DNA from 3 places in the Xanthobacter sp. 91 genome. Region 2 is predicted to be linked to each of the others. Evidence: predicted binding sites of a transcription regulator. Region 2 holds the regulator's gene; each other region holds the start of a gene.

Region 1 (2,264 bases), 190 kb from region 2:
TCGGAAAAGATGATGCGCCGCGGATCGCCCGCCTCGTCCTTCTCGTCGGCGAACTCGGCCACCGCGATCCCGTCGGCGAGGCCGAGCGCGGTCTCGAAGCTGTCGGCGAGCCGCTGGGCGAGGTCCGCGCGCACCACGATGCGGTCCACCACCACGTCGATGTCGTGCTTGAACTTCTTGTCGAGGGCCGGCGCGTCGGCGATCTCGTGGAAGGTGCCGTCGATTTTGACCCGCTGGAAACCCTTCTTCATCCACTCGGCGAGTTCCTTGCGGTACTCGCCCTTGCGCCCGCGCACCACCGGCGCGAGCAGGAAGAGCCGCGTGCCTTCCGGCAGCGCGAGGGTGCGGTCAACCATCTGCGAGACGGTCTGGCTCTCGATGGGCAGCCCCGTGGCCGGGGAGTAGGGCACGCCGGTGCGCGCCCACAGAAGGCGCATGTAGTCGTAGATCTCGGTGACGGTGCCGACCGTGGAGCGTGGATTCTTCGAGGTGGTCTTCTGCTCGATGGAGATGGCCGGCGAGAGACCGTCAATCTGGTCCACGTCCGGCTTCTGCATCATCTCCAGGAACTGGCGGGCATAGGCGGAGAGGCTTTCCACATAGCGCCGCTGGCCTTCCGCATAGATGGTGTCGAAGGCCAGAGAGCTCTTGCCCGAGCCGGACAGGCCGGTGAACACCACCAGGCTGTCGCGGGGGATTTCGAGGTCCACGTTCTTGAGATTGTGCTCGCGCGCGCCGCGCACCGAAAGGGTACGGGCATCGCGGCGCGGGATGGGACGCGGGGAGGCTGCGCGATCAGACATGGACATCCGCTGGCGCCTGCGGCGCAAAAAGGGGTCGGGGCCTGAGAAACGATCGTGCCGCCCTTGCAGCGGCGAGCACGCCAGCGGCCGGAAAGCCGCGCAGCGCGCCGGGGAACGTGCTCATGAACTCTCGGAAATGTAGTGAACCTTGTGCGATGCGGAAGAGAACATAATACGAACTCCGAAGGGCGCCACCCAAAAAGAGCGGGGCGACTCGGATCGAGCGCGCCGATGCTCTTGCCAGTCTGGGGGAAGTCGGTTAGGAACACAACGTGAACATTTAAGCCATGAGCTGTTACGCACGGCGGCCAGCGGCGGTTCATCATGGGGATAAAGCCGCGCCGGGGGTCGCATGACCCGGCGGGGACGGTAGGGTGCGGGATTCGCGGCGCGTCGCAATGGCGGCCTGCGGAACGGCGGAACACGGCACGAGGGAGAGCGGGATGGCCGGCAGCGTCAACAAGGTGATCCTGGTCGGCAATCTGGGCCGCGACCCGGAGGTCAAGTCGTTCCAGAACGGCGGCCGCGTCTGCAACCTGTCCATCGCCACGTCCGAGAACTGGCGCGACAAGGCCTCCGGCGAGCGCCGCGAGCGCACCGAGTGGCACCGGGTGGTGATCTTCAACGAGAACCTGGTCGGCGTGGCCGAGCGTTTCCTGAAGAAGGGCTCCAAGGTCTACATCGAGGGCCAGCTCGAGACCCGCAAGTATGAGAAGGACGGTCGCGAGACCTACACCACCGAGGTTGTGCTGCGCCCCTATCGCGGCGAGCTGACCCTGCTCGACGGTCGTGAGGGCGGCGCCGGCTCCGGCGCGGACGAATATGGCGGCGGCTCCGACTTCGGCTCGGCCAGCCCCATGGGCGGCGGAGGCGGCAGCTTCGGCGGCTACAGCGGCGGCGGTTCCGGCGGCGGGCGCCGTCCGGCACCGGCTGGCGGCGGAATGGGCGGCGGTTCGGGTGGCGGACGCCCCGCGGCCGATCTCGACGACGAAATCCCGTTCTGAGGCGCGCCTTCGGATTTGAGGACGGGGCGCCGCGGCCGGTCTTGGTGCTGGCCGTCCCCGCTTTGGTGCCGGTCGGCTCACGGAAAGTCGCCGCCTGCGCATGGCGCGGGCGGGCTTTTGTTGTGCGGTCGCAGGCCCCGTTTCCGGCCGCTTCAGGCGGCGTTCGCGGGCCCATCTGACGCAAAACCGACAAATTGTCCGGAGACCTGCGAGATGGTCCGCACAACCCATTGATTTATATAGTATAAATTTACGTCCGCCAGAGGGGTTTTGCTGGCGTCGCAGGGGTGAATCGGCTAGAAGGAAGCACCTCACCAATCCATGCGAGTGCTGACTTTTGGCCGATTCCGAAACGCCGAAGACTGGTGGCGAGCCGCCGTCCGACATCCGGCCCGTTTCCATCACGGAGGAGCTGTCCCGCTCCTATCTCGATTATGCCATGAGCGTCATCGTCGCC
Region 2 (2,264 bases):
TGTCCGACTGGGTGGGCACGCTGCCGGGGGCAGACATCCGCGCCGCCTTCGTCGGTGCCGGAACGCTGCTCTGGCTCTCCCTCGCGCTGCTGGCCCTCTGCCTGCTGCGGGGCGTGCTCACCCTCGCAGCGCTGGTGCCCCTCGGCCTCGCCGCGCTGGTGGCGGGAACGCCGCTGAAGCCGGACCTCCTCATCGCGCCCGATGCGCAGACGGTGGCGGTGCGGATGCCGGATGGACGGCTTTCCGTGCTCGGTGCCTCGGGCCAGAAACTGGTGGTGGAGCAATGGCTGACGCGGGAGGGCGACCGCCGGACGGCCGGCACCAAGGACCTCGCCTCCGCCTTCCTGTGCGACCCGCTCGGCTGCACCGCGCCGCTGCCCGGCGGCGGCACCATCGCTGTCTCCCGGCGCGCCGAGAGCCTGGAGGCGGACTGCCTGAATGCCCGCATGGTCGTGACCCGCGATGCCCCTCCCCGGGCCTGCCCGGCCGAGGTGCTGACGCCGGAAAAACTCGCGCGGACCGGAACGCTCGCCTTCACCCTGCGCGAGGGCGCCCTCGTGGCCGAGCGAAGCCGCAGCCCCTCAGTGTCCCGGCCGTGGATGGCACCGCTGCCGCCGGACCTCGCACCGGAGCGGGAGGCGGTCGATGCGGGCGATCCGCAGACCGATGCCACCGCCCCCTGACACGACAATTGCCAGGCGTCGGGGTGAGGGGCAACGCCTTCAAAAAAGCGCAGGCGCCCGTTGAGCGTGGACCACCGCGCCCCTCACCCCGTTCCGGATCTCCCGCGGGAGAAATAAGGATCAGTAGCGGCGCATGAGGCCGATCAGGCGGCCCTGGATGCGCACGCGGTCGGGACCGAAGATCCGGGTCTCGTAGGCCGGATTGGCGGCCTCCAGCGCGATGGACGCCCCCTTCTTGCGCAGGCGCTTGAGGGTGGCTTCCTCGTCGTCCACCAGCGCGACGATGATGTCGCCGGTGTCGGCGGAATCGCACTTGCGGATCAGCACCGTGTCGCCGTCGAGGATGCCGGCCTCGATCATGCTGTCGCCGCGCACCTCAAGGGCGAAATGCTCGCCGGAGCCCAGCATTTCGGGCGGGATGTTCAGCGTATGGCTGCGGCTCTGAATGGCGGAGATGGGCGAGCCGGCGGCGATGCGGCCCATGACCGGCACCGAGACCACCTGTCCCGCCTCGTCATCCTCCGCCACGGGGCGGACCTTGCCGAGGCTGCCCTCGATGACCGAGGGCGAGAAACCCCGCCCTGCGGACCGGGCGGAGGCGAGGCCCGGCGCCACGCTGTCGGGCAGGCGGACCACCTCCAGCGCGCGGGCGCGATTGGGCAGGCGGCGGATGAAGCCGCGCTCTTCCAGAGCGGTGATGAGGCGGTGGATACCGGACTTGGAGCGCAAGTCCAGCGCTTCCTTCATCTCGTCGAAGGAGGGGGGAACACCGGTCTCCTTCAGCCGCTCATGGATGAAGCGCAGAAGGTCATATTGCTTCCGAGTGAGCATTCCCTGGCCCCGTTCCTTGCACGCACCGCCGCGGAACAGGCGCTCTCGGCCGGTCCCGATTCAAGGCGCATCCCGCCCGGTGCGCCGCGAAACAAATCATGAACAGTCTTTATCTGTTCCTTTTGTGTTCCGCAAGTGGTGAAGGCTCCGTTAAGGGCTCAATCCGCGAAGGGAATAATCTCGCAGGGGTCTCCGACGCGGCCCGCCGGGGCGAAAGGCGGGCGCACCAGAAGGCAGTCGGCGGCGGAAAGAATGCTCAGCATGGCGCTGTCCTGCGAGGTGCAGGGGATGGCGTGGATCGAGCCATCCGCCCGGCGCTCGAGGGTCGCGCGCATGAAATCGCGCCGCACGTCATTGGGCGGCAGGTCCGCCGCGAGGCGCGCCGGCACCGTCTCGGGGCCGGGGCGGGAATCGCCCTGCAGGGCGCGGATGAGGGGGACGAGGTAGACCATCCCGCAGACGTGGGACGACACCGGGTTGCCTGGCAGCCCCAGCACCCGCACGGTGCCGCGATGGCCGAACATCAGCGGCTTGCCGGGCCTGAGCGCGATCTTGTGGACCGAGAGATCGACCCCTTCCGCCTTCAGCGCCGGGGCCATGAGGTCATGATCGCCCACCGAAGCGCCACCGGAGGAGACGACGAGATCGAACTCGCCGGAGAGCGCCCGCGCCACCACGGCGCGGATGGCGGCGAGGTCGTCCTTGATGAGGCCGAGGTCGGTCACATCGGCGCCGGCGCGGCGGGCCAGT
Region 3 (2,264 bases), 4.3 Mb from region 2:
TCCGCTCCATCCGCTTCGATCCTTCCCCGCCGCTGAATCCCGATGCCGCCACGACCGTGCATGAATGGTATCAGGATCGCACCGGCGCCTTTTCGGCGGGGTTCTGGGCCTCGGCACCGTCGGAGATCGAGGTGAGCTATGACGAGGACGAGTTCTGCGTCCTCGTGGAAGGCACCGTCGAGCTGACGGACGCTTCGGGCCATACGGAGACCTTCCATGCCGGCCAGTCCTTCGTCATCCCCTCGGGCTTCAAGGGGGTGTGGAAGAGCGTGACCGCGGTCCGCAAGTTCTACGTCGTGCATCTGCCCGTGGCGCCGGCCGCCGATCCCAAGGCGGCCCCCACCCTTCCGGATGCGGCCGCCGACCTCGCGGGAACCTGAACACCGCGCGGGGAACCCCGGTCCACGTGGGCCGGTTGACCTTCCGAAATGTCCGTCTCGGAAGGAGGCTCCGACCATGTCGATCCGGCTGCAACTCGCCGCCATGCTGTTCATGATGATCCAGGCGGTCACATTCTTCGCCGGCCTGCTGGCGCTGCTGCTGTCGCCGCTGGCGCGCGAGGCCATGGGCCTGATGCCCTTCGTGGTGCTCGGCTCGTCGATCGTCTCCGCGCCGCTGTCCTGGTGGCTGGCGCCGCGGCTTCGGGCGCGCACCTGGCGGCGCGAAGGCACCGCCGAACTGCTCAGATAAGGGTCCGCCTGCGGCCAAGCTCGCAATCCGGCGCGCGCGATGCCATTTTGTTCCCTTGAGCGAATCACGCGCACCGAGACCTTTTGCATTGAGACCGCCTGAATCCCCGCGCCGTCCGGGCCACGAGCCCGGTGGAGTGCCAGAGCTTCCCGGCCTGAAGCCCGGCGGCATCGCCGCGCGTGCGCGCGCCGCCATCGCCCCAGCCGGGCCGCAGGCGTCCTATCTCGCCGGCCTCAATCCGGAGCAGCGTGAGGCGGTGGAAACGCTGGACGGCCCGCTGCTGGTGCTCGCCGGCGCAGGTACGGGCAAGACGCGCGTGCTCACCGCCCGCGTCGCCCATATCCTCGCCTCCGGTCGCGCCTTCCCCTCGCAGATCCTCGTGGTGACCTTCACCAACAAGGCGGCGCGGGAGATGAAGGACCGCATCCACGGCATGGTCGGCGACCAGATCGAGGGGATGCCCTGGCTCGGCACCTTCCATTCCATCGGCGTGCGCATCCTCCGGCGCCACCATGAGCTGGTGGGGCTGAAGAGCGGCTTCACCATCCTCGACACGGACGACCAGATCCGCCTGCTCAAGCAGCTCCTCGCCGCCGAGAATATCGACGAGAAGCGCTGGCCGGCGCGGCTGCTCGCTTCCACCATCGACGGCTGGAAGAACCGTGGCCTGTCCCCGAAGGACGTGCCCCCCGGAGAGGGCGCGGTGTTCGCCAACGGCAAGGGCGGCATGCTCTATGCCGCCTATCAGGACCGGCTGAAGGCACTGAACGCGGTGGATTTCGGCGACCTGCTGCTGGAAGGCATCCGCCTGTTCCGCGAGAATCCGGACGTGCTCGCCGAATACCACCGCCGGTTCAAGTACCTGCTGGTGGACGAGTATCAGGACACCAACGTCGCCCAGTATCTCTGGTTGCGCCTGCTCGCCCAGGGCTCGAAGAATGTCTGCTGCGTCGGTGACGACGACCAGTCCATCTACGGCTGGCGCGGTGCCGAGGTGGACAACATCCTCCGGTTCGAGAGCGATTTTCCCGGCGCCAAGGTCATCCGGCTGGAGCGCAACTACCGCTCCACCGGGCACATCCTCGCCTCCGCCGCCCACCTCATCGCCCATAATGAGGGACGGTTCGGCAAGACCCTGTTCTCCGAGGGCGACGAGGGCGAGCGCGTCAGCGTCACCGGAGCGTGGGATTCCGGCGAGGAGGCCCGCGCCGTCGGCGAGGAGATCGAGGCGCTGCAACGCGCCGGGCATCGCCTGTCCGAGATCGCCATCCTGGTCCGCGCCTCCTTCCAGATGCGCGAGTTCGAAGACCGTTTCGTCACGCTCGGCATGCCCTACCGCGTCATCGGCGGCCCGCGCTTCTACGAGCGGGCGGAAATCCGCGATGCGCTGGCCTATCTGCGCTGCGTGAACTCGACCGCCGACGATCTCGCCTTCGAGCGCATCGTCAACGTGCCCAAGCGCGGCATCGGCGATGCCACGGTGAAGCAGATTCATGATGTCGCCCGCGCCGCCGGCGTGCCGCTGCAGGAAGCCGCGCGCGTGCTGACCGAGAGCGAGGAGCTGAAGCCAAAGG

The links. Region 2 encodes LexA, which represses DNA repair genes until DNA is damaged. Its sites were predicted from a motif close to TGTTCNNNNTGTGTTCNG; they were not measured.
Region 1: the regulator LexA is predicted to act here: its motif matches at 1,065-1,082, upstream of uvrA (excinuclease ABC subunit UvrA).
Region 3: the regulator LexA is predicted to act here: its motif matches at 728-745, upstream of A37E_RS0102465 (UvrD-helicase domain-containing protein).

Annotation. Positions count from the first base shown of each region.
Region 1 is NZ_JNIB01000001.1:4,573,338-4,575,601, forward strand. Features, by position in the region: gene uvrA (excinuclease ABC subunit UvrA) at 1-803, opposite strand, end outside; gene ssb (single-stranded DNA-binding protein) at 1,247-1,807, shown strand; gene gyrA (DNA gyrase subunit A) at 2,145-2,264, shown strand, end outside.
Region 2 is NZ_JNIB01000001.1:4,767,273-4,769,536, reverse strand. Features, by position in the region: gene A37E_RS0122260 (ComEC/Rec2 family competence protein) at 1-683, shown strand, start outside; gene lexA (transcriptional repressor LexA) at 804-1,514, opposite strand; gene glp (gephyrin-like molybdotransferase Glp) at 1,673-2,264, opposite strand, start outside.
Region 3 is NZ_JNIB01000001.1:481,578-483,841, forward strand. Features, by position in the region: gene A37E_RS0102455 (cupin domain-containing protein) at 1-380, shown strand, start outside; gene A37E_RS0102460 (hypothetical protein) at 457-690, shown strand; gene A37E_RS0102465 (UvrD-helicase domain-containing protein) at 827-2,264, shown strand, end outside.